One region of the Arthrobacter sp. 10N43 genome, then DNA from elsewhere that is predicted to be linked to it. Evidence: riboswitches for the same ligand, from Rfam matches in the RefSeq annotation. Region 1 holds a riboswitch; each other region holds the start of a gene.
The links. Region 1 has a riboswitch for cyclic di-AMP ahead of AC1DDO_RS16260 (NlpC/P60 family protein). Riboswitches for the same ligand answer to the same signal wherever they lie in the genome.
Positions count from the first base shown of each region.

Region 2: it holds a riboswitch for cyclic di-AMP, as region 1 does, so the genes downstream of both, AC1DDO_RS05300 (aggregation-promoting factor C-terminal-like domain-containing protein) here and AC1DDO_RS16260 (NlpC/P60 family protein) in region 1, are expected to answer to the same signal.
Region 3: it holds a riboswitch for cyclic di-AMP, as region 1 does, so the genes downstream of both, AC1DDO_RS04400 (hypothetical protein) here and AC1DDO_RS16260 (NlpC/P60 family protein) in region 1, are expected to answer to the same signal.

Region 1 is NZ_JBFTIA010000008.1:142,838-145,092, reverse strand. It holds gene AC1DDO_RS16265 (M23 family metallopeptidase) at 1-807, shown strand, start outside; cyclic di-AMP (ydaO/yuaA leader) riboswitch at 944-1,113, shown strand; gene AC1DDO_RS16260 (NlpC/P60 family protein) at 1,410-2,168, shown strand.
Region 2 is NZ_JBFTIA010000003.1:98,871-101,125, forward strand. It holds gene AC1DDO_RS05295 (sensor histidine kinase) at 1-816, shown strand, start outside; cyclic di-AMP (ydaO/yuaA leader) riboswitch at 987-1,144, shown strand; gene AC1DDO_RS05300 (aggregation-promoting factor C-terminal-like domain-containing protein) at 1,147-1,935, shown strand; gene AC1DDO_RS05305 (bifunctional glycosyltransferase family 2/GtrA family protein) at 2,116-2,255, shown strand, end outside.
Region 3 is NZ_JBFTIA010000002.1:389,053-391,307, forward strand. It holds gene AC1DDO_RS04395 (sensor histidine kinase) at 1-564, shown strand, start outside; gene AC1DDO_RS04400 (hypothetical protein) at 742-1,416, opposite strand; cyclic di-AMP (ydaO/yuaA leader) riboswitch at 1,421-1,620, opposite strand; gene AC1DDO_RS04405 (hypothetical protein) at 1,794-2,072, shown strand; gene AC1DDO_RS04410 (cation:proton antiporter) at 2,069-2,255, shown strand, end outside.

The DNA of each region.
Region 1 (2,255 bases):
GCCAGGGGCCGTCGCCGCGCGACCGGTCCCGCTCCGGAGCCGCGTCCCGTCGTCGAGCATATGGCCGAACGCCCCCGCGACGCGCACCGCGATGAACGCCGGCGGCGGCGCAGCCCGTTCCGTCAGGTAACGGAATTTGCCGCGGCCAGCGGGGTCGGGCAGAAGGCCGGCATCGCACTGGCCGCAACGGGCCTGGTCCTCACTGTGACGGTCCCCGCCACGAGCCCCGTGCTGGCCTCCAACGCTGATGGAACAGGCGCCCTCTCCGCTGCAGTACAGCCGGATGTCACGGCTCCCGCCGCCGCAAAAGTCGATTTCAGCCGAACGGCCGTCACCACGAAGGGTGATCCGGACGGGAAGCTCAAGCAGCTGCTCAGCGCCCAGTCTGTGGGCAGCATCACGCGCGCGGCATCCGCCGGCACCCTCGGCGCACCGCTGGACCAGATGATCACGGCCTCGCCGTTCGGCTACCGCGTCAGCCCCATCACCGGCGGTGCGGGCGAGTTCCACCGCGGCCAGGACTTCGCCGCCCAGTGCGGCACGGCCGTCCACGCGGCCGCCAGCGGCACCGTGACGTTCAACGGATGGCATCCCTACGGCGGCGGAAACCGGGTCGTCATTGACCACGGCAACGGCCTGGAGACCACGTACAACCACCTGTCCTCGGCCTCGGTCAGGGTCGGCCAGAAGGTATCGCGCGGAGATGTCATCGCTATGAGCGGGACCACAGGCGCCTCCACGGGCTGCCACCTCCACTTTGAAGTGATGGTCAACGGCGACGTCGTTGATCCGCTCGGATGGCTCTAAATAGACGATGGACCGCTCTCAAATTCTTGTGACACGCCGTGATCTGAATGTGACATTGGGTCAGGACTGCTGTAGGGTTTGAAGCACGCCAACTTTTCCGAAGTTGGCGCTCTTGAGTGGATTGCCTAGCTCTGCCACCGCTCAAGGTCCGTTCGCATTACATCGTCTGGCAGGGGCGGGGGAACCAATTTTGGCCTTCGAAAGAAGGCCTAGGGGTTAAGTCGCAACGCTTCCCAGGAAGCAGCGCGGCCGGGTGACTCCCATCCGAATCCGACAGCTCACCTCGTAGGCATTGGGAGAGGCTACTTTCGTGTCTTCACGCCACAACTCTGCGCGCATGCGCACCGGCGAAGCTCTGTCGAGCTCGCTGGAATCCACATCACGTGCCGCCCTTGTCGGCGCCCGGATGGGATCACGTTCCGCCGGCTCATTCTCTACCGAGCCCGGACAGCATGCAGTTTCCGCATTTGGCGCGTCTTCGCAGTACACCCTTCGCTAAGTAACCCAATTTCGGGGCGATCCGGCGTACCCCCAAGATGCCGGAGCGTCCTCAGTCCGCGCCCGAAAGCGCGCGGTCCAAGGATCACGAAAGAGAGAACTTAATGACTACTCGTGCAACCGTTGCACGGCACCGAGCCGAGGTCACCAAGACCAACTCGCTGGCTGTTATTGCTAAGGCTGTCGGCGACAACGCCGGCGGCATGGGCCGTCAGGCCGCGGTCATCGCCGCAGCTTCCGGTCTGGTTCTGACCAGCGGAATCGCAGCCAACGCTGCTGAGACCAACGTTCAGCGCGAATCCACGTCCGCTTCGGCCCTGGAAGTCCAGTCCGCAGCCCCGGCCACCATTTCGGCCGCATCCAGCATCGCGATCTCCTATGAGAAGCCCGCCGTGACCACCACGCCGGCTCCCGTCGTCGAGGCCCCGAAGCCCGTTGTGAACGTCCAGGATTCCACGGCCTCCCGCGCCGGCGGCACCGAGCTTGGCGTCAGCGGCGGCGTCGCTGCCCAGGCTCCGGCCGGCATCGGCAGCGGAGCAGGCGCGACCATCGCCGCTGCTGCCTACGCGCAGATCGGCGTTTCGCAGGACTGCACCGCCCTCGCCACCAACGCCCTGGCCGCGGCCGGCATCCACTACCACGGCTGGCCGGCAGGTTACCTGTCCCTGGGCCGCACCGTGAGCGCCGCCGAGGCACGCCCGGGCGACCTCGCCTATTACCAGAACGGCGGCGTGGGCATGGCACACATCGCGGTTTACGTCGGCAACGGCATGGCAGTCCACGGCGGCTGGAACGGCGGCACCACCGCGCTGTACAGCGTGAACGTCGGCTCCGGCCCGGTCTTCATCCGCGTCGGCGGCTAAGCCACAGCACTCCAGCATTTCGAAAGACCCCCGCCTTTTGGCGGGGGTCTTTTGCGTGACCGCGCCATGAACTTTGCGCGCGCACGG
Region 2 (2,255 bases), on a different contig from region 1:
CGGCAGTTTGTCGCCGATGCCTCGCACGAACTCCGCACGCCGCTGACGGCTATCCGCGGCTACACCGAGCTGATGCGGATGACCGAGCACTTCACCGCCGACGGCGAGAGGTCCCTCGCCCGCGTGCAAAGCCAGTCCGAACGGATGACCACCCTGGTTGAGGATCTGCTTTTGCTGGCGCGCCTGGACGAGGGACAGCCGCTGAAGGTCAGCGACGTCGACCTCACGCAGCTGGCCATCGAGACGGTGAGCGATGAGAAAGTCATGGCCCCGGACCGGGTCTGGCAGCTGGAACTTCCGGAGGAGCCCGTGGTGGTCCGCGGCGATGCGACCCAGCTTCACCAGGTCCTCGCCAACCTCCTGTCCAATGCGCGCAAACACACGGACCCCGGGACCACAGTGGTCACGGGCGTCATGCGTTCGGCTGATGGAAGCGCCGTGGTTACCGTGACGGACAACGGCAGCGGCATCGCACCGGAATTCATCGGCCGGGTCTTCGCCCGGTTCGCACGGGCCGACGCTGCTCGCACCAATCCCACCGCCAGCCCCGCCAACACACCGGTCGCTGCGACGGCGGGGGCCAGGTCCGGGCCCGCCGTCCGCCCGGCTTCCGGCGCCGTTTCCGATACTCCTTCCGGCAGCCGTGGCAGTGCCGGGGCAGCTGCTCACGCCCCGACCTCCGAGGGCACGAGCGGTTTGGGCTTGTCCATTGTCCAGTCGATTGTGGAGGCCCACGGGGGCACCGTTGAAGTCACCTCCCGGCCCGGCCGCACGGAGTTTGCGGTGCGGCTGCCCGCGGCGCCGCCGTCGGCATAGGCCCAGCAGGATTCACTTCCCACCCGCAAGATGGTTCTGCGCAAGCCGACACCCCGCCCGCTGTGACTCCTGTTACCAAAATGTGACTTAAGCGCCGAGGTCCTGTAGCGTCGTTGTGGTGCGGCCTCCATTGGTGCCGCATATCCGGACGGACGCCAAACTCTGCCGCTTCCCGGATTCCGCTGGACCAGGCAGAGGCGGGGGACCCAGAGTTCCCGGGCATTCTGCATTCATGCGCCCTCGGGGTGAAGCCGACACGTGATTTTCCGTGCGGCCGGATGACCTCATCCGAACCCGACAGCTAACTCCGCCGGCGTTGAGAGGCCCATCATGACTGAATTCCAGGTACAAACGCGCCCTGACGGCGATTCCCATTTCCGCTCCACTAAGTCGCGCCACCGCGCCGAACCGGCCACGCAGGCATCCGCCCTGTCCAAGCTGGCTACCGGACTCGGCATCACTGCCCGCCGCGCCGCCGTCGTAACCGCCGCTTGCGCCCTGCTGGTGGGAGGCGGCGCCGCCAGCCAGGCGGCGGAGCCGGGCACTCACGCGAATGCTGCGGGCAGCCAAACGGCCACAAGCGCCGACCCGCTGGCCAAGCTCAACTTCGAACGAGTCCAGATCGCCGCTCCGGCGGAAAAAAACGTGGCACCCACGCTCTCGGAAGTCAAGGCCGCCGAGCCCCCGGCCGCCCCGGTTGCTGCTGCACCCGCACCGGCCCCGGCTCCCGCAGCCGCTCCCGCGCCGGCCCCGGCTCCCGCAGCCGCTCCTGCACCGGCCCCCGCTCCCGCACCGGCACCGGTTGCTGTGGACGACCCCGCCGGAGCCCAGGCGTACGCCGCGTCCCAGCTGGGCAGCTATGGCTGGGCCCCTGGTGAGATGCAGTGCCTGCAGAAGCTCTGGACCAAGGAATCGGACTGGAAGACCACCGCCACCAACGCCAGCAGCGGCGCCTACGGAGTGGTCCAGTCCCTGCCCGCCTCGAAGATGGCGAGCGCCGGTGCCGACTACATGACCAACTACCGGACCCAGATCAATTGGGGCCTGAACTACGTCAAGGAACGCTACGGCTCCCCCTGCGGCGCGCTGAACTTCCACTACGCACACAACTGGTACTAAACCGGCACTAGCCGTACCGCCCGGCGAGGGTGGTTGAGGCCCCGGATCCACGCGGATCCGGGGCCTCCTGTGCGTCCGCGGCCGGTACGATTTTGGCCGGCCGGCCTGGCTCCGGACTTCCACAGCCCCCGCACAGCTCGGCCCTAAAGCCCTCATATGGGCCGGCGGGAAAGTTGAGCCATGACATCCACAGACCAGGCCACAGGAACCCTGTCCCGTTCCACGGAGACGCCGGCCGGTCCGGCGGCCCCGCCCTCCCCGTCCGGACTTGAGCCGTCGGGGCCTGCATCGTCCGGGCCGGCATCGTCAGGGCTTACCGT
Region 3 (2,255 bases), on a different contig from region 1:
CTGGCCCGGATCCGGGAGGACGCTGCGACGCTGACCGGCATTGTCAACGAACTGCTGCTCGCCGCGACGGCGGACGCCCCGGACCGCTCCGCACCCCCTGCCGATCTGGCCGACGCCGCCGCAGGCGTCGCCGGCAGCCTCCAATTGGTGGCAGACCAGCGCGAGGTCCGCATGGATTTCTCCGCCGACGCCCGGCCGTTGGCCCGCATCGAGAAGAACGCGCTGCGCCGTGCCGTGCTGGCCCTGGCGGACAATGCCCTCGCCCACACTCCTCCGGGCGGCCGGGTGACCATCAGGACCTCGATCGAGCAGAACAGCGCAGTGATCACCGTCGCGGACACAGGAACCGGGATTACCGGCGTGGACCAGGCCCGGATCTTTGACCGCTTCGTCCGGACCGCCAGCACCGGCGGCTCGCACGGACAGCGGAGCTTTGGCATCGGCCTGGCTTTGGTCCGGGAGATCGCCGTCGCCGCTGGCGGCGCCGTCGAGGTGGCTGCGACTGGAGCCGAGGGAACGGTCATGAAGATGACGCTTCCGCTGGCCGGAAGCGGTAATGCCTGAAGCGGTAATGCCTGAAGTGGTGTGCCCCTAGACAGCCACGGGAATGCTGGCAGATAGGACGGCAGACGCAGAAGAGACCGGCGATCGATTGCCCCCAAAGGAAATCGATCGCCGGTCTTTCCGGGTTGCCTGGCCCCGGGAGGGCTGTTTGGCCCCTACAGGAATAGGAGCGCTAGATTAGGCGCGGACGAAAGTCACGCCACCGGTCGCGGTGAGCCAGGACAGCGGGTGGACCATCGTCTGGTTCTTACCGTTCATGCCACCACTGACCACCTGGCCGTTGCCGGCGTAGATGCCAACGTGGCCGGACTGGACCACCATGTCGCCAGGCTGCGGGGTGCCAACAATGGTTCCGAGGCCAAGGAACGCCCGGGGACCGATGTCACCAACCGGCTTGCCTGCCGCGCCAAGGGCCTTTTCGACCATGGCCGTGCAGTCCTGGGTGATGCCCACCTGGCTGTAGGCGGCGGAGAGCATGATGGCGTTGCGTCCGCCGGCGGGGGCCGCGGCCGGTGCGGCGGCGGGTGCCGCCTGCACCTGCACTGTTGCCTTAGGTGCTGCTGCCGGCGCTGCCGCCGGGGCAGCTGCGGGAGCCGGTGCCGCGGCAACAGGCTGTTCGATGACCGGCGCGGCGACGGAAGCCACCGCGGGGCGGTCGAAGCTGATCTTGACGCTGGAATCGGCGTTGACGGGGGCGCTGACCTGTCCCGCTACGTCCACCTTGGAGGCCGGAGCGGAGTCCCGCTGCACGGGTGTCGAGGCGGCGTTGGCGGCCATCGAGCCCGTCAGCACCAGCCCGGAGGCGGCGGCGAGAATGGCGCTATGGCGCGCAAAAGTACTGATTGAAGACATGGATGTAGCCTCTCCCAATGCCTGCGAGGTGAGCTGTCGGATTCGGATGGGAGTCACCCGGCCGCACTCCCGGGCCCGTCATGACGGGCGCTGTGCGGCTTCACCCCAAGACCTGCGTGTCAGCAGGCCAAAAGTGGTTTCCCCGTCTCTGCCGGCGTCGATGCGAGTTACCCCCGGGGCCGCGGCAGAGTTAGGCAATCGGCTGGGGAGCGCCTGTATCGGAGAAACAGGCACCTAACCACCGTAACGCGAACCGCACGCCAATGTCACATTCAGGTAACGGAGGCCACAGTGCCGTCCGTCCGTTGCCCATGGGGCGAGGCCGCATCCGAACGTAGGATGATGCCATCAGCACCACCTCGAAGCGGAGGCCCGAAATGAACAGCCTGTGTGTCGCCATCTGCCAGTTGAGCAGCCAGCCCAAGGAGGATTTCGACGTCAATACCGAGCTGCTGATCCTGGACGGCCGGGACGTCCATGTGGCCACCTGGGATGCGGAACCTCGTGACAGGGGCTTCGACGAACACGTCCTCAATGACCGGGTGGACTCGCTAGGCTACATGGTTGTCAATGACTGGGCCTTCCTGGAGGGAAAGGCCTACGCCGTGGTGGAGCGCCGGTCAGACCCCGGGCAGGTCCGGGGCGGTGAGCCGTGACGTTCCTGTCCCTGGCGCTGATCGCCGTCGTCGCACTGGCCGGCCCGCTCCTGGCGCTGCCGGTGCGCTGGCACTTGCCGGTAGTGCTGGGCGAACTGCTGGCCGGCATCGTGATCGGGCGCTCGGGCCTGGCCCTGGTTGATCCGGCGGACCCGACGTTCAGCCTGCTGGCCAATATCGGGT